3 regions of the Micromonospora sp. NPDC005087 genome follow, and region 3 is predicted to be linked to each of the others. Evidence: riboswitches for the same ligand, from Rfam matches in the RefSeq annotation. Region 3 holds a riboswitch; each other region holds the start of a gene.

Region 1 (7,833 bases), on a different contig from region 3:
CTGCGCCTCGGCCTCCCGGTACGCGACGTCGAACCGCTCACCCCACAGGTCGGGCAGTTCCGGCACCTCGTTCGGGTCGAACAGCGACCACACCTCGTCGGCCTCGACCCGGCGCATGAACTCGTCCGGGATCCAGTTGGCCAGGTTGAGGTTGTGGGTGCGCCGGGCGTCCTCGCCGGTGTTGTCCCGCAGTTGCAGGAACTCCTCGATGTCCGGGTGCCACGGCTCCAGGTAGACACACGCGGCGCCCTTGCGCCGCCCGCCCTGGTTGACCGCGGCGACGCTCGCGTCCAGCGTGCGCAGCCACGGCACGATCCCGTTGGACTGCCCGTTCGTGCCGCGGATCAGCGCGCCCCGGGACCGGACCCGGGAGTACGCGATGCCGATGCCGCCGGCGAACTTGGACAGGTTGGCGACCTGCGCGTACCGCTGATAGATCGAGTCCAAATCGTCGCGCGGGGAGTCGACCAGGTAGCAGGAGGACATCTGGGTGTGCCGGGTGCCGGAGTTGAACAGCGTCGGCGAACTGGGCAGGTAGGCGAGGCTGGACATCAGCCGGTAGAAGTCGACCGCCTCGTCCGGCGTACGGGACAGCCCGCAGGCCACCCGCAGCAGCCAGTACTGCGGCGTCTCCAGCACCAGCCGGCTGGTCGGGTGGCGAAGCAGGTACCGGTCGTACACCGTGCGCAGGCCGAAGTACTCGAACCGCAGGTCGCCGTCCGGGTCGACGGCGTCGTCGAGCGTCCGGCCGTGCGCGGCGACGAAGGCGGCGGTCTCGTCTCCGATCAGTCCCTCGGCATGGCCCATCCGGATCGCCGTGCTGAACGAGGTGACGCCCTGCCGGCGCACCTCCTTGTCGACGTAGCCGGCCAGCAGCCGGGCAGCCAGCCGCGAGTACTGCGGCTCCTCGCCGATCATCTCGGCCGCGGTCTGGATGGACAGCCGGTCCAGCTCCGCGGTCGTCGCGCCGTCGTAGAGGCCGCTGATCGTCCGGGTCGCCACCCGCAGCGGGTCGACGTCGGTCAGGTCGTCGGTCCACCGCTCGACCGCGCGGACGATCTTGTTGACGTCCACCGGTTCGCTGGCGCCGTCGCGCTTGCGGACGTGCATCTGCGTCCGCCGCCGGCCCGGCAGGTCGGTGTCGCCGCCGGTCGGGACCACCTGGGTGACTGTCACCACTCACTCCTCGCGAGTTCGAGACCTGATGGCCCTCGGACGCGAGGAGACAGACACCGGCGGACGCCACGCCGGGCGTGGGTCAGGGGGCGTCGGCCGTCCCACGCGGCGTCGGGCCGCCGCCCACCCGGGTGCGGGTGCACGGCGCGCTGGCAGGTCTTCGGACTCGTGGGCACGACCGGGCTCGCCGGTCTCCTACTGGCCGTCGCTTCCCAGGCCGCTTGGCGGCCCAGTGCTGATGACGGCGGTCGTTCCCACTCACCGCTGCGGGGCAGTCCCGGAATTCCACCGGGTTCCCTCTTGCCTCGACCACTGCAGACGAGCGGCCGAACCAGCTGCGTCGACACCATATATAGGGACGACGCCGTTGTCACACCCCACATCTCGGGTATGGGCGTGTCGGCGGTCGAGTCAGTGACGACGGTCACCGGCCCGGACGCCCCCGCCGGGCGGGGTCATGGTCGACGCTAGCTGCGCGCGGGGCGGGCCGTGATCCGGCCCGCCCCGCGCGTTACCGCTACCGCCGACTCAGTTCGTGACGGTGAAGGGCAGCGCGACCCGCGTCACCGACTCGGCCCCCGCCAGCGTGATCACGGTCGAGCCGGCCTTCGCCGCCCCGGGGACGCTGACCGTCGCACCGGCGATGACACCGTCACCATTCGCGCGCACGGTGCTGACCGCGAGGCCGTCACCGAAGCTGACCGTGACCGCCTCGTTCGGAGCGAACCCGGCGCCGTCGACCGTGATCGACGTACCGTGCGGTCCCGCGGTGGTCGTCAGCGCCGCCTGCGGATCGTAGGTCGGCTTCTCCTGCTGACCGGTCACCTGGACGGTGGCCGTCGCCGGCGTCCGGGAGGACGCGCCGGTGGCGGTGACGGAGTACCGGCCGGGCTCGGCGTCACCGGACGTCGCGACGGAGGCGCGTACCGCTCCCGCCGCGGACGCCGCGACCTTGACGGTCCGCGCCGGACTGGTGCCGAGAGTCACGGTCACCTGCTCACCGGCCGCGAACCCGCTGCCGTCGACGGTGACCGCGTCACCGGTGGTCACGGTGGCCGACGCCGACACCGCGATCGCCGGCTGGAGTCCGCCCCGCGCCACGGTCACCGTGAAGGTCGCGGTGCTGCTCGACGACGTGTCCCATGCGGTGACGTGCACCGTGTAGGGGCCCTCCTGCGCATAGGTGTGCCGTCCGCTCAACGCGCCGTCCGGGCCGACCGTGACGTCGTCCGGAACCGTGCCGTCGCCCCACTGCACCCGGGCGTGGAAGCCCGTCGTGCCGGGAACGCCGCCGCTCACCGAGCCGAGCGTGGCCGCGAGGACCTGCCCGGCGTTGGCCGTCTGGTCGCTCGGGGCGGTGGTCACCAGCGCGGCGGCCGGAGTGCCGTCGTTCGCGATGGCGAACACGTGGATCCGGCCCGCCGAGCCGGGGTCGCCGGTCTGCGTCGGCAGGGTCACCGAGACGAGCGTCTTGCCCGCCGGGATCTGGTACGGCGCGGTGGCGAACAGGAACGGCTGCGCGCCGTCCCGGCTCGTGCCGCTCAACCGGTACGCGGCCTTGGCGACGACGATGTTGCCGTACGACGGAGTGCCGTTGGCGTTGCCGCCCAGCGTCCAGTCACTCATCTGGATCGGGATGCTGGCCGTGCTGCCGTCGCTGAACGTCGCCGTGCCGGTGCTGTTCTGGTTGCCCTGCGTGCCGGCGCCGATGAACGAGATGCTCCGGGCGTCGGTCGGCAGGTCGAGAACGACCGTCCTGCCGTTGCCGGTGGTGTTGTCCGGCTGCCCCGCCGGGACCGCCGGCAAGGTGAACTGCAGGTCCGTTCCGGGCACCTGGTGCCGCTGGCCCTGGGTCACGCCGGCCGCAGTCAGGGCGGCCCGCGAGTACGCCCACGACTTGGCGTCGCAGTTCGCCGCGAGGGCGCCCTCGTCACCGATGCAGACGGTGTCGAACGCCGCGGTGAGGCCGGAGCTCGGCGCGTAGGCCACGTCGACGCCGACCGTGACCGAGCCCTGGCCGGTGCCGTCGGTCACCGTGACGCTCGCCTGGTGGTGACCCGGCGTGGCGTACGTGTGCGAGCCGCTGACGCTGTAGACGGCCCGCGAGCTCAACGTCAGGGTGCCCTCGGTGGTCGGTGAGCCGTCACCCCAGTCGATCGTGGCCCGGTAGCCGCTGGCGGTACCCCCGGTGACGGAGGCCAGTGGCACCGAGACGGGTGCGCCGGACGTCGCGTGCACGCTGCCCGCGGCGGTCACCGTGATGTCGCCGCCACCAATCTCGAGGTCGCCTCCGGCGAGCAACTCGATCTCGGCGAGGTTGGCCTGCGCGGCGCCGGCGGTCCTGGTGACGACGAGACGGAACTGGGCGTACCGTCCCGGCCTGTCGATGGTGAACGGACGGGTCTGGTTGCGCCACCGGAACGCCTCGCCCTTGCGGGAGTCGACGGTGCTCCAGGTGATGCCGTCATTGGAGCCCTGCAACCGCCAGTCCGCCGGATCGCCCGCACTGGCACCGGAGGTGAGGGTGTAGTGGCTCGGCTTCTGCCTGGCGCCACGGGAGGCCCAGCTGACCTGCGGCGTCGCGGTGGTGAACGTCAGCTGCGTGGTCGACGAGTCGTCGAACAGCTTCGACGCGTCCTGGCCGTCCGTCGCGGTGGCGGTGCCGAGACCGGGGCCGGTGACGTCCTGCAGCGGCTTGGGCGCCTTGTCGCCCCTGGTCAGCGAGGGCGGCGCGTCGTTCTTGCCGCTGCCCCAGGACGACGGCTTGGGGCCCATCTCGAAGTCGATCGTGCCGCCCTTGGCGAACGCGCTCACGTCGACGGACAGCTCGCGCTGCTTCTTTCCGTTGACCTTGACGCCCTGCACGTAGACGTTCTTGGTGCTGTTGTCCGGCGCGTTGACGACGATGTCGCCGCTCGTGCGGTGGACGGTCATCTTCGTGAACTGCGGCGAGCCGATGGCCCAGTGGGACGATCCGGCCTGCAGCGGGTAGATGCCCAGCGAGCTGAGGATGTACCAGGACGACATCTCGCCGTTGTCCTCGTCGCCCAGGTAGCCCTGGCCGATCTCGCTGCCGACGTAGAGGCGCTGCAGGATCTCCCGTACCGCCGCCTGCGTCTTCGCCGGCGCGCCGGCGAAGTTGTACATGTACGGGATGTGGTGCGACGGCTGGTTGCTCATGCCGAGCTGTCCCATCCGCACCGCGCGCGCCTCGAGCATCTCGTGGATCGTGCCGCCGTACCCGCCGGGTCGGTCGGCGTTCTCCGGGGTGGCGAAGAACTGGTCGAGCTTGTCGCGCAGCGCCTTCTGCCCGCCGTGCAGGTTGGCCAGTCCCTGGCCGTCCTGCTGGGCGGTGAACGCGAAGTTCCACCCGTTGGTCTCGGTGTAGACGCCGCCCCAGTCCAGCGGGTCACCGGCGAGGAAGTTGCCGGACGCGTCCCGGCCCTGGAAGAGCTTCGTCTTCGGGTCGAAGAGGTGGACGTAGTTGCGGGCGCGCTCCAGGAAGTACCGTGACTCGTCCTTGAGCCGCTGGCGCTCCGACTTCGGCGTGGCCGGGTCCTTGGCCAGGGCCGCGCCCATGTTGCCGATGCCGTAGTCGTTGATGAAGCCTTCCAGCGCCCACGACACCGACTCTCCGGTGGACGTCGGCGTGTAGCCGAGGAACAGCGAGGTCTCGATGCCCTTGCGGCCCACCGCGCTGCGCCCGGAGGCGACGGTCGCGTCCTTGACCGCCGCGTCGTACGCCGCGAGCGGGTCGGGCAGCTTTACGCCGGTGAGGTACGCCTGGGCCAGTGCCACGTTCGCGCTGGTGCCGGTCATCAGGTCGGCGTAACCCGGAGACGACCAGCGGGCGATCCAGCCGCCGTCGCGGTAGTGCTGGACGAACCCGTCCGAGATCCGGGCCGCGACGTCCGGGTACAGCAGCGCGTAGGCGGGCCACACGGTGCGGTAGGTGTCCCAGAAGCCGTTGTTGACGTAGATCTGGCCGTCCACGATCTTCGCGCCGGTGAGGGTGGCGGACGACGTGCCGGTCGGCGCCGACACCGGGCTCGCGTACTGCCAGCGCGGCGCGGCGGCGGTGCCGGTGTTCTCCGACTGCGAGTTCGGGTACAGGTTCAGCCGGTACAGGTTCGAGTACATCGTCACCAGCTGCGTCTCGGTCGCTCCCCGCACCTCGACCCGGCCGAGCCGGTCCTTCCACGCGGCGGTGGCGGCCGCGCGGACCTGGTCGAAGCTCTTCCCGGTGACCTCCAGGTCGAGGTTCCGGTGCGCCTGGTCGACCGAGAGGAACGAGGTCGCGATGCGCATCGTCACCTGGCGGTTCGCGGAGATGTCGAAGGTGGCGGCCGTCGCGGAGGACGCCGTGGGCGCCCGGTCGAACGTGCCGGACACGAACATCCGGCTACGACCGGCCGACAGGCCACTTCCGTTGTCGACCCAGCCGGTGAACGTGCCGTCGGCGCCGATGGTGAACGTGCCGTTGTAGAAGACCAGGCTTCCGGTCGCCGGCCCGGACGGGAAGGTGAACCGCATGATCCCGGCATGGTCGGTGGGCGACATCTCGGCGGTGAGGCCGTTCTGCAGCGCGACCCGGTAGAGGTCCGGCTGGGCCGTCTCGTCGTCGTGGTTGAAGGCGAGCGCCCGGCTGCTGGGCGGCCCGGTGAGGGGGCCGTCGCCCGCCACCGGCATGACCGACATCTGGTTGCGGTCACCCATCCACGGGCTCGGCTCGTGTGAGATCGCGAGGCCCTGCAGGGTGGGCAGGTTGGCGGCGTTGTTGACCCGGTGGTACTGGTACTCCCACGAGTCGGACGTCGCGTCGGTCACCGGGGTGAAGAAGTTGAAGCCGTTCGGCACCGAGGTGATCGGCAGGTTGTTGCCGCGCGAGAACCCACCGGTCGAGTTGGTCCCGCGCCGGGTGTCGACGTAGTTGGTGAGCCGCGAACCGTCGATGGACGCCGGCGAGGCGGTCACCGCGACGTCGTCGAGCCAGCCCTGGAACCGGGTGTCCGCCGTCGCCTGCGGGTTGTCGTAGGCGAGCAGGATGCGGTCGATCGTCCTGCCGCGTGCGATCGCGCCGATGTCGGCCTGCACCGCGTTCCACTGGTCGGCGTAGAGCACCTTCGACGCACCCTGCCCGGCCGGGGTGAGCGCGTAGCCGTGCTGGTCGACGGGCGAGAGGCCGCTCAGGTAGCTGCCGTCGGTGAAGTGCAGGTCGACGGCCGCGAAGGTGGACGGGTACTGCGGGTCCTCGCCGGTGTACTCCGGGAAGATCTTGTAGGAGAGCCGGGTCTTCGGCCCGACCGGGATGTTGACGTCGAACAGCCGGTTGGTCGCGTACGAACGGCCATCGTCCTCGGCGCCGCCCGCGTACCGGAGCGAACCCAGTCCGGTGAAGCCGGCCCCCGGCTTCGTGGTGTAGCCGCCGGACGGACCGGTGCCGACGACGCTGACCATGGGGGCGGCCGGCGGTCGGACGTTGGAGCCGTCGCTGATGTCCCAGCCGGCGAGCTGCACGAGGGGGTCACCGGAGTTCGCGGTGATGTTCAGCCGGTAGTAGCCGTAGGCGGTCGTGTTGGTGAGGCTGTAGGTCTTCGTGGCGAACCGCCGAGGGAAGCTCTGCTCGGTCTGCCTGTTCAGGTCGACCCAGGTGCTGCCGTCGGTGGACCCCTGCACGGTGAAGTCCCTGGGGTCACGGGTCGGAGCGTCGTCCCCGGAGGTCAGCGCGTACCGCACCACGGCCGTCGGCTTGGTCAGCTGGTAGGTCACCCAGCCGGTCCGGTTGCGCGCCAGCCATTTGGTCGACGGATCGCCGTCGGTGAGCTTCGCGGCGGTCTCGTTCGGCGGGTTCTCGGCGCTCGCGGTCACCGCCTGGACCTGACCGAGCAGGCTGCCGGGCAGTACCCTGCGGCTCGATCCGCTCAGGTTCGCCTGGACCGGTTTTCCACTCCGGTCGACCTCGACGGTGCTCGCGGAGGGTTGCGGGTCGGCCGACTCGAACGAGGAGCTGAAGGTGCCGGGCGGCGCGGTGGTCGGTGCGGCGCTGGCCAGGGGCGCGCCGACGAGCAGGCCCACCGGCAGCAGGACCGCGGTTGTCGCGGCGATCAGTCGGGGGGACAGGAGGCGCGCGATGGGGGGTTGCGACATAGGGGCAGGGCCTTTCGCCTCGAACCGGGTCGAGTACGTCGAACGTCTGGGCAGAGTGGACCGTGGCTGCGGTCCATCGTGGTGGATTCCTCGGAGCCGCCTGACATCGTTGTCATGAGAACTCACGACGACGACGCAGGAGCAGTGGACTGTCGCTGATGGTTCCGGGTGGATCACGGCCGTGTCAATGGGTTCACCAGAGCGAAACAACCTGTGGTCGCATCCGCTCCGAAAACCGTTTCGGCTCGTCGTCGCGGGCGTGACGATCTACCGCCCTCGACAGCTTCGCTACCTTCCCCGGAGCCAGCGTGCGCACTACGCTTGCGGGGAGCACGGGCAGCAGGCACCCGCCATTCACCCCTGAAATGTTTGCGAAAGGCTTTCGGTGGGCCGACGACGATCCCAGTCAGTGACGTTGAGCGACGTGGCGAACCGCGCCGGCACCTCCGTGGCCACCGCGTCCAAGGCACTCAACAGCCGCGCCGAGGTCGCGCCGGAAACCCGGGAACG
Region 2 (7,833 bases), on a different contig from region 3:
GTACGCGCTGTCGCCGCTGACCACCGCGCCGCCCAGAACCGTGCCCCGGTCGTCGTACCGGGCCAGTATCCGTACCCCGGGGTCGGCCAGCAGTGCCGGCCGGAACAGCGACCCGCCGCCGTGCGCCGCCGCCCAGACGGCGAGTTCCGTCGGCGTGGTGACCGGGGTCAGCGGAGCGCCGGTGGGCGGATCCAGCGGTGGTCGGTGGATCCACTGTGCGTCGAAGAGCACCCGGAAGCCGTACCGGGACAGATCGAGGTCGGCGAAGCTGTCCTTCACCGAGGCGCCGGGCCTGGCGTCGATCCGGGCCAGCAGGGCATCGACGTCGACGCCGGGGCGCAGCGTGACCGCGTCCGGGTACCAGGTTGGGGAGCGGCGGGGGACCGACCAGGCGTCCGCGTCGGTCCGGCCGGCCAGCCCGTGGCTGCCGCAGACCACGTCGCACCATTCGGCGTTGTTACGGGCCGCCGCCTCCCGCACGTCCTTGGGCACGTCCCGCAGCCTAGGGGGCGACGTGTCTAGGGCAGCCGGTCGGTGTAGACCAGATCCATCGTGTCGGTGTGCCCGGACCAGCGGAGTTCGAGTTTCCAGCAACCCGCGTGCGGCATGTCGATGATCGACGGACCCGGACCGCCGGCGACCTCGCGGGTCACCCTGGTGTCGGTGCCGTACAGCGTCGCGGTGATCGCCAGGGCCTTCGGCGACGTCGTCTCGGACGATGTCGAGGCAGGGCGGGAGACCCAGAGGATCTTGTTGTTCGACCCGTCCTGTCTGACCTGAGCGAGCGGGTGAGCGAACAGCACCGCCACGATGTCGCCCTTCGCGCCGAAGACGTGCGGGACCCGGGCGTCCCCGCTGAACCCGGCGTCCGCCCAGTCGGGCAGGGACCCCGTCTCGATCCGCGGGCCGCAACCCGTCGCTGCGGTCGCGGAGGTCGTGCTGGTCGGCGCGTCGACCGGCGTGGCCGACCGGCCGGCCGTCGTGCACGCCGTCAGCAGGAGCACCGACCCCATCAGCAACCTGCCCCATGCACCCATCTCGCCCCTTCCGAATACCTGTCGATGAGTCAGAACGTCCTCGCACCATCAAGACACCGGACGCGCCCGCCAAGTTCCCCGTCCGAGCTTTCCTGGGAGTACGCCTAGTCCAGCGATTCGGCGATCTCGATCGCCTCGGCCCTCGTGAGGTCGCCCTCCAGCCGGTAGCTCGCGTCGGCCCCCTGCCAGATCAGGGTCGAGGCGGCGAGCCGGGCGGTCTCCATCCGGACCTGTCCGGTGCGATCCACGTAGGCCAGGACGTGCGGGCCGCCGACCCAGACGGCGAAGTCGCCGTCGACCTGGACCCACTCCGCTCCCGGCCGGCTGGTTTGCTTGTGGAACGCCAGGTCGAGCCGACCATCGAAGGCGTCGATGCGCAGCGCGCCCCCGTGGTAGAGCAGCGTGGCCACCCGGTAGGCGCCCGTGTCGTCGGGATCGGCGACCAGCACCCGCTCGGGCGGACCGAGCTTCGCCGGTAGGCGGATCGGGAAGCGCACCGCCCGTTGCGCCTCATCCAGGGCCGCGGTTCGCTGCGCGGGCAACGGCGACGGGGTGCCGGTGGGCAGCACCGGGTCGGGCGACGTGACAACGGTGACTCCGGCGAAGCGCAGCAGCCCCGCGACGGCGTCGGCGAGGGCCGCCCGTCCCGGTGGCAGCACCGCCACGAGCAGGGCGACGAGCGCCGCCGCCGCGTAGGCGCGCCACCGACGCCGCCGGGACGGGGGCTCGGTGAGCCGAGCGCGTACGCGCGTGGTCACGTCGGGCGCGTCGGGTGTCTCCAGCCAGGTGGAGAGGCCACGCAGCTCCCTCTCGAGGTCATCCACTCCGGACCTCCTCGCGGTCGAGCAAGCCGCGGAGCTTCGCCAATGCCCGGGACGTCCGCGACTTCACCGTGCCCCGCGGCCAGCCCAACGTCGCCACCGTCTCCTCCTCGCTGAGATCGAGGAAGAACCGGCAGACGATCACCTCACGGTCGCGTACCGGCAGTTGGCGCAGAGCGTCCACCAGCACGGCGCGGCGCTCCCCGGCGAGGACCGCGCCGACCGCGTCGTCCTCGGCGATCTCCGAAGCCGGGTTCGCCGCCGCGGCCCGCAGGACGAGGCCGTCGCGGCGGGTGCGTGACCGGTGCAGGTTGCGGGTCTCGTTGGCGACGATCGCCAGCAGCCACGAGCGGAACGACGACTCCGCCCGGTAGCGGGAGAGCTTTCGGTACCCCTTCACGAAGGCCTCCTGGATGACGTCCTCGGAGTCCGAGCCCGCGCCGAGTAGCACCGCCGTCCGGTACGCGGACGCGGTGTGCCGGGCGACCAGGAGGTCGTACGCCTCCAGGTCACCTGCCCGAGCGCGGGTGACGAGCACGTCGTCGTCCAGGGGTACCTCCGGTTGGGTCACCTTCATGACACCGCTCACGCGCTGCGGGTTCCAGCCGCGGCTCGGTCAGCCCACTCTCACCCGGCGTGCAGCGTATTGCCAGGAAACGGTGGTGCACTGGATGGGCGTCGAGGAGAGGAGTCGGTCATGGGCTGGTTCAGTCGGCGGGCCCGGGGCGCCGAGGCGACCCCCACGAAGCTGGACCGGGAGGCGACCCGGGACGACCTCGCCGCGCTCGAGGCGTTCATCGCCAGCCGGCGGGGGGTGGAGTTCTACCTGGAGCCGGAGACCACCGCCACCGACACCACGGTGGTGGCGATCGCCCACGACGGCGAGTGGATCCGTCGCCGTACCGGCACCCCGCGTGCGGCGGGCGCCATCGCCCGCAAGCACGCGGTGCCGCTGTACGAGGCGGCCCGCACCGGCTACCCGGAACGGATGCGCACCTGGAGCCGTGCCCACCCGGAACGCCACGCCCGGTGAGCGTGGCCGCGTCCGTCGAGGTGGCCGTGAGCCGCCGTCCCACCGGGCGATCGGGGCAGGCCAGAGGACGTGTGCGCACCCTTTGCTCTGCTTACCCGGGCGCAACGAAAAGGCGTCGTCACTGTTGCGCTGGCTGAAGCAGAGCAAAGGACGCGTCGCATTGACCCGGGGCGTTCCGATGCGGCGTCCGAGCACGCCTCAACCGCCAGATATCGATGAGAGTCATTCGCCTGGCCAGGCCGGGGTCGGCGTTGACCGGCGACGGACGGGTGTGGCAGCATTCGCGGCCTGACGGCAGTGAAGGAAGTCGGTGTGATTCCGACGCGGTCCCGCCACTGTCACCGGGGAGCGATCCCCCCTCGTGAGTCACGGCCGCGTGTCTGCGGTTGGAAGGCCGGGGGAGAGCGTCGATTCGGAAGCCAGGATACTTCGGCCGTCGGGATGTACCCCAGGGCGTGGACACCCGAGGAGGACCCGATGACGCACGGCGTCTCTTTCATTGACGGACACCGTCATGATCCGCTCGGCGGGCGCTCCGCCGCACCCACCGCCGCACCCGGCCCCGGTCGTACCGCCTGATGCCGCAGGGAAAGCCGAGCACGGTGCCCGCCGACGGTTTGACCACCCGGCAGCGACGTCACCGGCCGCTGCTGATGGTCCACACCGGACAGATGAAGGGAAAGTCCACCGCCGCCTTCGGGCTGGCGCTGCGGGCGTGGGCAGCCGGCCTGCCGGTCGGGGTGTTCCAGTTCGTCAAGAGCGCCAAGTGGCGGGTGGGGGAGGAGAACGCCTTCCGGGCCCTCGGCGAGGTGCACGAGCGCACCGGTCACGGCGCGCCGGTGGCGTGGCACAAGATGGGCGAGGGCTGGTCCTGGATCCAGCGTGGCGGCGACGCCGATCACGCCGCGGACGCCCTGGAGGGTTGGCGGCAGATCCAACGCGACCTGGCCGCCGAGCGCTACGGGCTGTATGTGCTGGACGAGTTCACCTACCCGATGACGTGGGGCTGGGTGGACGTCGACGAGGTGGTGGCCACCCTGGCCGACCGTCCCGGCTTCCAACACGTGGTCATCACCGGCCGGGACGCCGACCCGCGCCTGGTGGCCGCCGCCGACCTGGTGGCCGAGCTGACCAAGGTCAAGCACCCGATGGACGCCGGCCAGAAGGGCCAGAAGGGCATCGAGTGGTGAGCGCCGCCGCCGAGTCGTGGCCGCTGCCCCGCCCGATGGGCGACGACCGCGCCGGCCCGGACGGCCGCAGCGGTCTCCGCTGGCCGGGAACGGGTCAGCCGGTCAGGGCCCGGGCGAGGACGTAGCCGACGGTCGCGGCGGCGAGCCCGGCGGTCACACTGCCCAGCACGTTGGCCAGCGCGAGGAGCCGGTTGCCGGTCCTGGTCAGCCGCAGCGTCTCGTAGCTGAAGGTGGAGTAGGTGGTCAGCGCGCCGCAGAAGCCGGTGCCGAGCAGCGCGCTGACCGCCGGGCCGGCCGGCAGCCCGACGAGTACGCCGAGCAGCAGCGATCCGAACACGTTGACGGTCAACGTCCCCCACGGGAACGCCGAGTGGTGCCGGGCCTGCACGGCCCGGTCGGTGAGGTAGCGCAGCGGCGCGCCGACGGCCGCCCCGAGCACGATGAGCAGCACGGTCACCGGACGGCCCGCCCGTCGTCGCGGTCCCGGTCGAGCAGTCGAGCGGCGGCGGCGTCACCCAGCCACACCGCGACCAGGGCGCCGAGCACCGTCGCGGCCAGGTACGCCAGCGCGCTGACCGGGGCGCCCGCGACCACCGCCTGCTGCACGTCCACGGCGTAGGTGGAGAAGGTGGTGAACCCGCCGAGCACCCCGACCCCGAGGAACGGGCGGACCAGCGGTCGACCGCCGCCGACGTGCCCGAGCACCGCCATCAGGACGCCGATCAGCAGGCAGCCGGTCAGGTTGATGCCGAAGGTCGCCCACGGGAAACCGGTCCGCGCGTGGGGGAGGGCGTGTTGCAGGCCGGCCCGGGCCAGCGCGCCGAGCACCCCGCCCGCCGCGATCGCCGCGAGCACCGCCGCGGGATGAGCCTTCAGCTCGCCACGGTCGACGGGGACGCGCAGGTCGACGTCGGGGTCGGTACGCGGGTCGAGCGGTCCGGACATGATGCCTCCCCACCAGCACGGTGTCACTGGCAGGGACCGTTGGCGAGCGGCGTCGCGGTTCTCCCGGTGTCCCCGGGACGGCGGGCCCCACCGCCGGGAGCGCTCCTGCTCCGGCGTCAGCATATCGTCCACCCACCGAGCGCCGGGCCGACCGGCGCGGCAGACGCCGGCCGGCGGGGCTGGTGGGTCAGCGCACCCCGGCGACCGCGGCGTCCGTGCCGCCGCGCCACACCGTGCCGACCTCGCTGAAGCCGGCCGCGGTCAGCGCGGCCAGGTGCCAGGAGGCCGGGGGGTTCCACTCGGGGCTGTGCCCGGTCGGGTAGATGGCGTGCCGCTCGGCGACCAGCGGGGCGAGCACCGGATCGGCGCCGGCCCGGTCCCACCAGTCCGACCACGACAGCACGGACCCGGCGGCGTACCGGGCGGCCCGCCGGTCCCGCGCCCGGTCGAGCAGCCGCTTGGTCAGCTCCGGCAGGGTGTCGTCGGGCATGTGGTCGGCGTTGACGAAGATCCCGCCCGGCCGCAGCAGATCGCGGACCTCGCCGTAGAGCCGGCCGAGCCGCTCGGCCGGCAGCCAGTGCAACGCGGTGGCGGTGAGCACGGCGTCGTACTCGTCGTGAGGCAGGGCGGATCGCCATTCGGGGGCGCCGAGGTCGGCGGTGACGACGGTGGCCCGGTCGTTCAGCGAGGCGCGGGCGATGGCCAGCAGCGCCGGGTCGAGGTCCAGCAGGGTCACCTCGGCGGTGGGGAAACGCGTCAACGCCCGCAGCGAGATGGTGCCGGTGCCGCCGGCCAGGTCGAGCACGCGCGGCGGCCGGCCGTCGCGGACCGCGTCGACGGCGTCGAGCATGGCGGCGAACCGGTGCTCCCGGTCCGGTAGGTACGCCTCCTGCTGGCGGTCCCAGCTCTCCTGCCACGCCGACGGATCCGTGATGTAAGGAGTCATATGGATCAGGCTAGTTACCGAACGAGACACTTGTCCAGACCTTGTTGCACATAACTTGCAATTGCGAGAACATGGCAGAGCGATGATCACAGGGGAGCCGGGTCGGTCATCCGCCCGGCCCGGCTCTCCTCTCGCGCGACTGCCGCCGCGGGTCAGGCCGCGGTCGGTGCCAGGTCCGCGTCGGCCGTCGGCGCCCCGCTGCGGCGGGCCAGCCGGAGCGCCCCGAGTAGGACACCGAGGCCGGCCAGGGTGAGCGCGGCGCCGGCCCAGATCGGTGCGGTGTAGCCGAGCCCGGCGGCGATGGTCACCCCGCCGACCCAGGCGCCCAGCGCGTTGCCGAGGTTGAACGCCGCGATGTTCGCGCCCGACGCGAGGGTGGGCGCCTGGTGCGCGTACCGCATGATCCGCATCTGCAGCGGCGGGACGGTCGCGAAGCCGAACGCGCCCATCAGCACCAGCGAGGCGACGGTCAGCACCGGGCTCGACGCGGTCAGGGCGAACCCGACGAGCACCACGGTGAGTACGGCCAGGACGGTGATCAGGGTGCGCGACAGCGACACGTCCGCCGCCCGGCCGCCGAGGAGGTTTCCGACGAAGAGCCCTACGCCGAAGAGGACCAGCAGCCATGGCACCGCGCTGGTGGCGAAGCCGCTGACCTCGGTGAGCGTGTAGGCGATGTAGGTGAACGCGCCGAACATGCCGCCGAAGCCCAGCACGGTGATCACCAGGGAGAGCCAGACCTGCGGGTGGGTGAAGGCCCGCAGTTCGCCGCGCAGCCCACCGGCCGGGCGTTGGGCGTCGACGGTGCCGCGGCCGGGGATGAGCAGGGCCAGCCCGATCAGCGCGACCACCCCGATGCCGGTGATCGCCCAGAACGTCGAACGCCAGCCGACGTGCTGGCCGAGGAGGGTGCCGAAGGGGACGCCGAGCACGTTCGCGATGGTCAGCCCGGCGAACATCAGCGCGATGGCGCCGGCCCGGCGGGCCGGCGCGACCAGTCCGGCGGCCACCACGGCGCCGATGCCGAAGAACGCGCCGTGGCAGAGCGCGGCGACGATCCGGCCGGCCATCATCACGCCGTAGTCGCCGGCGACCGCGGAGAGCAGGTTGCCGATGATGAAGAGCACCATCAGCCCGAGCAGGACCGGTTTGCGGGGCAGTCGGGTGACCGCGGCGGTGAGGGCCACCCCGCCGACGGCCACGCTGAGGGCGTAGCCGGAGATCAGCCAGCCGGCCACCGGCTCGGTGACCGCGAAGTCGGCGGCCACCTCGGGCAGCAGACCCATGATGACGAATTCGGTGAGCCCGATGCCGAAGGCGCCGAGGGCCAGCGCGATCAGGCCGGGCGGCATGGACGTGGGGCGTACGGGCATGGTCTTCCCATCGGGGAGGGGTCAGATATTCGGCGCGTGCAACTACCCGCGCCAACAACGAGATAGTTGCACGCGCTTCATATAGGCGCAAGCGTGGTAGCCTGGGGCCGGTCAGATCACATCCCAGGAGGCCGTCATGGGCATCGCCGACGACGCGGTCGAGATCCGCGCGCAGGGCTGGCGCACCCTCGCCGCCCTGCACGGGCTGATCGAGACGTCCCTGGAGCGGGCGTTGCAGGCCACCCATGACCTGTCCGTCGTCGAGTACACGGTGCTCGACGCGCTCTCCCGACAGGACGGCTGGCACATGCGGATGAGCCAACTCGCCCGCGCCGCCGCGCTCTCCAGCAGCGCGACCACCCGCCTGGTCACCCGTCTGGAACAGCGCGGCCTGCTCACCCGGATCCTCTGCGCCGACGACCGGCGCGGCATCTACACCGAGCTGACCCCGGCCGGCTCCGAGCTGCTCGCTCACGCCAGACCCACCC
Region 3 (7,833 bases):
CCGAACACGGCGTGCTGCACGTCTCGGCCACCGCGGGTGAGGCCGCCGAGATCGGCAAGCTCGGCTTCCGACTCGAACCGCTCGCCCCGCCGCCGAACGCCGAGCGCGGCGCCGGAGAGATGGGCACACTGGCCTTCCCGCCCGCCGACTCCAACTACCACGACTACGCGGAACTGACCGCCGTCGTGAACCAGGTCGTCGCCGACCATCCGGCGATCGCCCGCAAGATCAGCATTGGTTCGTCGTACGAGGGCCGCGACCTGATGGCCGTGAAGATCTCCGACAACGTGGGCACCGACGAGAGCGAGCCGGAACTCCTCTTCAACGCCCAGCAGCACGCCCGCGAGCACCTGACCGTCGAGATGGCGATCTACCTGCTCAACCTCTTCACCGACAGCTACGGCTCCGACTCCCGGATCACCAACATCGTCAACGGCCGGGAGATCTGGATCGTGCCGACGGTCAACCCGGACGGTAGCGAGTACGACATCGCCACCGGGTCGTACCGGTCCTGGCGCAAGAACCGGCAGCCCAACAGCGGCTCCTCCAACGTCGGCACCGACCTGAACCGCAACTGGTCCTACAACTGGGGTTGCTGCGGCGGCTCGTCCGGCTCCACCTCGTCCGAGACCTACCGTGGACCGTCGGCGTTCTCCGCGCCCGAGACGCAGGCACTGCGCAACTTCGTCAACAGCCGGGTCGTCGGCGGAACGCAGCAGATCAAGGCCAACATCGACTTCCACACCTACTCGCAGCTGGTGCTCTGGCCGTACGGCTACACGACCGCGAACACCGGGCCGGGGATGAGCGCCGACCAGTACAACACCTTCGCCACCATCGGCCAGCAGATGGCGGCCACCAACAACTACACCCCGGAGCAGTCCAGCGACCTCTACATCACCGACGGGGACAGCATCGACTGGATGTGGGCCACCCACGGCATCTGGGCGTACACCTTCGAGATGTATCCAGGATCGTCCGGCGGCGGTGGTTTCTACCCGCCCGACGAGGTGATCCCCGCACAGACCTCCCGCAACCGGGAGGCGGTGCTGATGCTCAGCGAGTACGCCGACTGCCCGTACCGGGCGATCGGCAAGCAGGCGCAGTACTGCGGCGGTGGTGGCGGCACCACGGTCTGGTCGGACACCTTCGAGACCGCGACCGGCTGGACCATCAACCCGTCCGGCACCGACACCGCGACCCTCGGGGCCTGGGAACGGGGTGCCGCCCAGGCGACCACCTCCTCCGGGGCCAAGCAGCTCACCCCGTACGCCGGCGCCAACGACCTGGTCACCGGTCGGCTCGCCGGTTCGGCGGCGGGTGACCACGACGTCGACGGCGGGGTGACCAGCGCCCGGTCCCCGGCGGTGACGCTGCCGTCGACCGGCACGCTGACCCTCTCGCTGGCCTGGTACCTGGCGCACGGCTCGAACGCCTCGTCGGCGGACTACCTGCGGGTGAGCGTGGTGCACAACGGTGGCACCACGGCGCTGCTCACCCAGGCCGGCGCGGCGAGCAACCGCAACGGCAGCTGGGCGGTGGCGAACCTCAACCTCACCCCGTACGCCGGCCAGTCGGTGCGCATCCTCATCGAGGTGGCGGACGCCTCCGGCGCCAGCCTCGTGGAGGCGGCTGTGGACAACGTCACCATCAGCGCCTCCTGATCGGATGGGGCCCCGTTCCGCCCCTGCGGGGCCCCACCACCCGTTTCTGACCCCCGCGATGCGCGACATATCGCCGTCGGTCGGTCATCTCGCCCCACCTTCCCGGGGCCAAGGTGATCGACACGCGGCGATTGGCCCTTGATCGATCCGGCACGTCCAGGCGGTGCGCTACCGTCTTAGCGACCACTCCGCAGCGAAGCCGGTGCGAAACCGGCGCTGTCCCGCAACTGTGATGCCCCGTCCTGACGGCGGGGACGAGCCAGGTCGCCTGCGGATCGGTCGCGACACGCGCTCTCGAGGAAGGGCGCCTCGTGGGCGGGCGTACGAAAGTCCCTGTCGGCGAAGCACCACACTCCTCGACCGACAGGAGGTCCCATGTTCAGACGTACCCCCCGGCTCTTCGCCGCGACCCTCGCGGTCGCCGCACTCGCCCTGGGCGCGTGCGCGGAGAAGACCGCCGACGAGCCGACCGCGAGCGGCAGCTCCGCGGCCGCCAGCTACCCGGTGACGGTCGGCTCGCTCACGCTCGACAAGCGCCCCGAGAAGATCCTCTCGCTCTCGCCCACCGCCACCGAGATGCTCTTCGCCATCGGCGCCGGCCCGCAGGTGAGCGCGGTCGACGACCAGTCCAACTATCCGGCCGACGCGCCCAAGAGCGACCTGTCCGGCTTCCAGCCCAACGCCGAGGCGATCGCCGGTAAGGGCCCCGACCTGGTGGTGCTCGCGAACGACACCAACAAGATCGTCGACCAGCTCGGCAAGCTGAAGATCCCGGTCTACCTCACCCCCGCGGCGGTCACCCTGGACGACTCGTACCGGCAGATCGCCGAGCTGGGCACGCTGACCGGCCACGCCGACCAGGCGACCGACGTCGCCGGCCGGATGAAGGACGACATCGCCAAGCTGGTCAAGGACCTGCCGCAGCGCGCCGAGAAGCTCACCTACTACCACGAGCTGGGCCCGGAGCTGTACAGCGTGACCAGCAAGACCTTCATGGGCTCGCTCTACAGCCAGGTCGGTCTGGCCAACATCGCGGATCCGGCCGACGCGGACGGCAAGAGCGGCGGTTACCCGCAGCTGTCCCAGGAGTTCATCGTCAAGGCCAACCCGGACTTCGTCTTCCTGGCCGACTCCAAGTGCTGCCAGCAGAACGCCGACTCGGTCCGGGCGCGCAGCGGCTGGGCCGGGCTGAGCGCGGTGAAGAACAACCAGGTGGTCGCGCTGGATGACGACATCGCCTCGCGCTGGGGCCCGCGGGTCGTGGACCTGCTCCGGGTCATCATCGACGCGGTCGCCAAGGTGCCCGCGTGACCGTCGTCCGTCGGTGAGCGCGAGGAGTGAACCGGGGTTGCGAGCCTCGCGGTCACGAACGGAAGAAGGCTCGGTGACCGGGGAGCCGCTGGTGGCCACCCCGGCGCCACCCACCCGGCCGGCCGCGACGCCACCCGCGTCGCGGCCCGCCGGGCTGCGCAAGCGCTGGCTGGCCGCCGGCGTGGTCGCGGTGCTCCTCGCGCTGGTCGCCGGGGTGTCGCTCGGCCCGATCAGCCTGCCGCCGGGCAGCGTCGCCGCCGAGCTGCTCAACCTGATACCCGGGGTGCACCTGGAGAGCGGGCTGACCGAGCGGGAGATCGCCATCGTCACCGAGCTGCGGCTTCCCCGGGTGGTGCTGGGCCTGCTCGTCGGCGGCCTGCTCGCCCTGGCCGGCGGCTGCTACCAGGGGGTGTTCCGCAACCCGCTGGCCGACCCGTACCTGCTCGGCGTGGCAGCCGGCTCGGGGCTCGCGGTCACCGCGGTGATCGCCCTCGGCGGCGTCGGCCGGCAGGGCGCGATCACCGGCCTGCCGCTGACCATCCCGCTGGCCGCGTTCGCCGGCTCGCTGCTCGCCGTGACGATGACCTACCTTCTCGGCGGCGCCGGTGGGCGGAGCCGGTCACCGGCGATGCTGATCCTGGCCGGGGTGGCGGTCTCCGCGTTCCTCTCCGCCGGGCAGACGTACCTGCTGCAACGGCACTCCGACAGCATCCAGCCGGTCTACTCCTGGCTGCTCGGCCGGCTGGCCACCGCCGGCTGGCACGATGTGCTGCTGGTGTTGCCGTACGCCGTGCTGACCACCGTGGTGGTGCTGCTGCACCGCCGCGAGCTGGACGTCCTCGCGGTCGGCGACGACGAGGCGAGGAGCCTCGGTCTGCACCCGCAGCGTTCCCGCTACCTGCTGATCGCGGCCGCCTCGCTGGGCACCGCCGCGGCGGTCTCCGCGACCGGCCTGATCGGCTTCGTCGGCATCATCGTGCCGCACACCGTCCGGTTGCTCGCCGGGGCGAGCTACCGCGTGATCCTGCCGCTGTCGTTGCTGTTCGGCGCCGCGTTCCTGGCGCTGACGGACGTGGTGGCCCGCACCGCCGCCGCTCCGGCCGAGATTCCGATCGGGGTGGTCACCGCCCTGCTCGGCGGCCCGTTCTTCGTGCTCGTGCTGCGTACCGCCCGCCGGGTGCTCACGTGATCCCCGAACCCGCCGCCGGCCCGGACGACGCGGCCCGCGCGCCGGCGGTCGAGGTGCGGGGGCTGCACGTCAGCCTGGGCGGCACACCGATCCTCACCGGCGTCGACCTCACCGTCGCCGCCGGCGAGTGGGTCACCGTGATCGGCCCGAACGGCGCCGGCAAGTCGACCTTGCTGCGCGCCGTCGGCGGGTTGCTGCCCGCGCCGGGGGCGATCTCCCTGTTCGGTACGCCGAGCGCCGCGCTGCGCCGCCGCGACCGGGCCCGGGTGGTGGCCACGGTGGCCCAGTCCCCGGTGGTGCCGCCCGGGATGTCGGTGCTGGACTACGTGCTGCTCGGGCGTACCCCCTACATCCCGCCACTGGGCCGGGAGTCCGCCGCGGACGTGGCCGCCGTGCACGACGTGCTCGACCGGTTGGACCTCACCGGCTTCCAACGCCGGGAGCTGGCCACCCTCTCCGGTGGTGAACGGCAGCGGGTCTTCCTCGCCCGGGCGCTGGCCCAGGGCGCGACGCTGCTGCTGCTCGACGAGCCGACCAGCGCGCTGGACATCGGCCACCAGCAGGAGGTGCTGGAGCTGGTCGACCATTTGCGCCGCGAGCACGGCCTGACCGTGCTCGCCACCATGCACGACCTCTCCCTGGCCGGCGAGTACGCCGACCGGATGGTGCTGATCGCCGACGGGCGGGTGGTGGCCGTCGGGAGCCCGCACGAGGTGCTGACCGAACACCTGCTCGCCACCCACTACCGGGCCAGCGTCCGGGTCGTGCCCGGCGCGCACGGGCCGCTCGTCGTCCCCGTCCGCCCCCGCTGAGCCCGGACGGTCAGTCCCCGTCCGGGCCGAGGTCGATGACGGAGAAGAGGGCCCCCTGGGGGTCGCGCAGGGCGGCGAACCGGCCCGCCGGGTTGTCCCGGGGCGGCACCAGGATGGTCCCACCGAGCTCGGCGGCGCGGGCCGCGGCGGCGTCCGCGTCGGCCACCGCGAAGTACACCGTCCAGTACGCCGGCAGGTCGGCCGGGAAGTCGTCGGCGAACGGCGGCATCATCCCGGCGACGATCTGCGTACCGAGCCGCCACCCGGTGTACGTCATCCCGCCGACGGGTTGGTCGTCCGGCTGCCAGCCGAACACCAGCTCGTAGAAGACCTTCGCGCCCTCCGGGTCCGGGGTGACCAGCTCCGTCCAGCTCATCGCGCCCGGCACGTTGAACACCTCGGCGCCAGGCATCGCCAGCGGTTGCCAGACGCTGAACGTGGCGCCCGCCGGGTCGGCGAAGACCGCCATCCGGCCCCGGTCGAAGACCTCGAACGGCGGCACCACGACCTGTCCACCCGCGCGTTCGACCCGACCGGCGACCAGTTCCGCGTCGTCCGTGGCGAGGTACGTCGACCAGATCGGCACCTGGTCCGGGATCGCCGGCGGCCCGGCTCCGGCCACCGACCGCCCGTCGAGCTGGAAGATGGTGTACCCGCCCGCCTCCGGCTCCGGTGTCACCCGGCCGGTCCACCCGAACAGCTCGGGATAGAAGCGCCGCGCGTCGGTCAGGTCCGGGGTGGCCAGGTCGGCCCAGCAGGGCGTACCCGGCGGGACGGTGCTCACGTCAAGACCCCTCTCGGCCCGGCGGCCACGACGGCCCCCTGCCGGAATCCTGGCACCGTCCGGCCGCGGCCCGGGGCGGAAACGGACGAATCGTCAGCTGAACCGGCGACCCTCGTCCCGCCGGTACGCCCAGCCCGCGAGCGTGGCGAGCAGCACCACCCAGACGCCGAGCATGATCACTGACAGCGGCTCGATCTGGTAGTCGCCCACCGCGGCCCACATCAGCTCGGCGGCCCCCCGGGTGGGCAGGAACGGCGCGATCGTCTCGATGAACCCGGGTGCTTCCCCCGGTGCGGAGAGCAGTCCGCCGCCGAACGCGAGCGGCAGGAAGACGACCTGCGCCACCACGATCGCCGCCTTGCTCGGCAGCGAGTAGCCGATGGCGAGCCCCATCAGCGTGAACGGGACCGAGATGACGGCCACGGTGACGACGGCCAGCAGGAACGCCGCCGGGGTGATCTGGGCCGCGGTTAGCGTCGCGCCGATCACCGCGACCGGGATCAGCGAGAGGTACGTCAGCGCCAGGCCGGCCAGCACCCGGCCGGCGAACCGGGGTGCCGGCCCGGCCGGCAGGGTCCGGGTGTACGGATTCCACGGCTGGTCGCGGTCCTCGGCGACACCGACGCCGTACTGGAAGATGTTGGCGCTCATCACCGAGAAGGTGACCATCGACGCGGTGGCGAAGGTGGCACCGACCGGGTCGTCGCCGGCGAACGGCACCACGAAGAAGATCATCGCGGCGGCCGGGAAGAAGGCGCTGCCGAAGACCGCCACCGGGATTCGGATGATCTCCAGGAGCTGGTAGCGGGCGTGAACCAGGGCGAGCTGCACGGTGATTCGCCTCCTCAGGCGGTGGTCGGTCGGCTGCCGGCGGCGGCGGTGGCGGGCTGCGCGGGCTTGCCGCCGGTGGGCTCTGTCCCGGTGGCGGGCTCGCTCCCGTTGGTGATGGCCAGGAACGCCTCCTCCAGCGAGGTGGGCCGGACCTCCAGGTCGGCGAAGGCGGTCCCAGCGGTGACCAGCGCCCGGACCAACTGGTCGGCGTCGGTGGTGAGCAGGTGCAGCCGGCCGTCGATCCGTTCGGTGCGGACCACGCCGGGCAGCTCGGGCAGGTCGTCGGCGACCAGGCTGACCCGGCGTACGCCGACGATGCCGCGCACCGCGTCCACGGTGTCGTCGGCGAGCACCCGGCCCTGCCCGATCACCACGACCCGGCGGGCCAGCGCCTCCACCTCCTCCAGGTAGTGGCTGCTCAACAGGACGGTCCCGCCGTCGGTGTGGAACGCCCGGATCGCGTCCCACAGGGTGTGCCGGGCGGCCACGTCCAGGCCGGTGGTCGGCTCGTCGAGCAGCACCAGTCGGGGCCGGCCGACGAACGCCAGCGCCACCGCGAGCCGGCGGCGCTGCCCACCGGAGAGGCCACCGGTCTGTCGTCGGGCGAGGTCACCCAGGCCGAAGCGGTCGAGCAGTTCTCCCCGGGGCACCGGGTCCGGGTAGTGCGCGGAGACGAAGTCGACGACCTCACCGACGCGCAGCGTCCCGGGTAGGCCGGTCTCCTGCGGGGTGACCCCGATCTGTCGCCGGGACGCCGGGTCGCGGGGGTCGCCGCCGAACAGCTCGACCCGCCCGGAGCTGGGTCGGCGCAGACCGACCAGCAGGTTCATCAGGGTGCTCTTGCCGGCGCCGTTCGGGCCGAGCAGGCCGACCAGCTCACCGGCCCGGACGTCGAGGTCGACGCGGTCGAGGGCGAGGACGTCGCCGTACCGGCGGCTGGCCTGGTCGGCGCGGGCGAGGATCATGACTGCTCCTTCGACAAGGTGGGGTCGAGCAGGGTGCGGATGGTCTCGGTGTACTCCTCGAACGCCAGCCGGCCCCGCCGGCTGAGCCGGATCAGGGTGGCCGGGGTGCGTCCGCGATGGGTCTTGCTGATCTCGACGTAGCCGGCGTCCTCGAGCTTGCGCAGGTGCACGGAGAGGTTGCCGGCGGTCATCGCGAGCAGCTCCTGCAACCGGGGGAAGGCGATCCGGTCGCCGTCACCGAGTGCGGAGAGGCTCGCGACCACACGCAGCCGGGCCT

Evidence for each region. A riboswitch is a leader RNA that binds a small molecule or an ion and turns the genes downstream of it on or off. The one in region 3 is predicted to bind cobalamin.
Region 1: it holds a riboswitch for cobalamin, as region 3 does, so the genes downstream of both, ACFYPS_RS22015 (ribonucleoside-diphosphate reductase subunit alpha) here and ACFYPS_RS28915 (ABC transporter substrate-binding protein) in region 3, are expected to answer to the same signal.
Region 2: it holds a riboswitch for cobalamin, as region 3 does, so the genes downstream of both, cobO (cob(I)yrinic acid a,c-diamide adenosyltransferase) here and ACFYPS_RS28915 (ABC transporter substrate-binding protein) in region 3, are expected to answer to the same signal.

Annotation. Positions count from the first base shown of each region.
Region 1 covers NZ_JBIALB010000009.1:204,763-212,595, reverse strand. The annotation lists gene ACFYPS_RS22015 (ribonucleoside-diphosphate reductase subunit alpha) at 1-1,110, opposite strand, end outside; cobalamin riboswitch at 1,310-1,527, opposite strand; gene ACFYPS_RS22010 (GH92 family glycosyl hydrolase) at 1,705-7,323, opposite strand; gene ACFYPS_RS22005 (LacI family DNA-binding transcriptional regulator) at 7,709-7,833, shown strand, end outside.
Region 2 covers NZ_JBIALB010000001.1:493,117-500,949, forward strand. The annotation lists gene ACFYPS_RS02265 (hypothetical protein) at 1-492, opposite strand, end outside; gene ACFYPS_RS02270 (hypothetical protein) at 519-1,013, opposite strand; gene ACFYPS_RS02275 (hypothetical protein) at 1,142-1,861, opposite strand; gene ACFYPS_RS02280 (RNA polymerase sigma factor) at 1,854-2,429, opposite strand; gene ACFYPS_RS02285 (hypothetical protein) at 2,556-2,891, shown strand; cobalamin riboswitch at 3,192-3,321, shown strand; gene cobO (cob(I)yrinic acid a,c-diamide adenosyltransferase) at 3,470-4,081, shown strand; gene crcB (fluoride efflux transporter CrcB) at 4,176-4,538, opposite strand; gene ACFYPS_RS02300 (CrcB family protein) at 4,535-5,026, opposite strand; gene ACFYPS_RS02305 (class I SAM-dependent methyltransferase) at 5,214-5,972, opposite strand; gene ACFYPS_RS02310 (MFS transporter) at 6,125-7,345, opposite strand; gene ACFYPS_RS02315 (MarR family transcriptional regulator) at 7,482-7,833, shown strand, end outside.
Region 3 covers NZ_JBIALB010000016.1:83,627-91,459, reverse strand. The annotation lists gene ACFYPS_RS28920 (M14 family zinc carboxypeptidase) at 1-1,664, shown strand, start outside; cobalamin riboswitch at 1,806-1,951, shown strand; gene ACFYPS_RS28915 (ABC transporter substrate-binding protein) at 2,040-2,975, shown strand; gene ACFYPS_RS28910 (iron ABC transporter permease) at 3,067-4,164, shown strand; gene ACFYPS_RS28905 (ABC transporter ATP-binding protein) at 4,161-4,976, shown strand; gene ACFYPS_RS28900 (VOC family protein) at 4,987-5,760, opposite strand; gene ACFYPS_RS28895 (ABC transporter permease) at 5,854-6,591, opposite strand; gene ACFYPS_RS28890 (ABC transporter ATP-binding protein) at 6,606-7,556, opposite strand; gene ACFYPS_RS28885 (transcriptional regulator) at 7,553-7,833, opposite strand, start outside.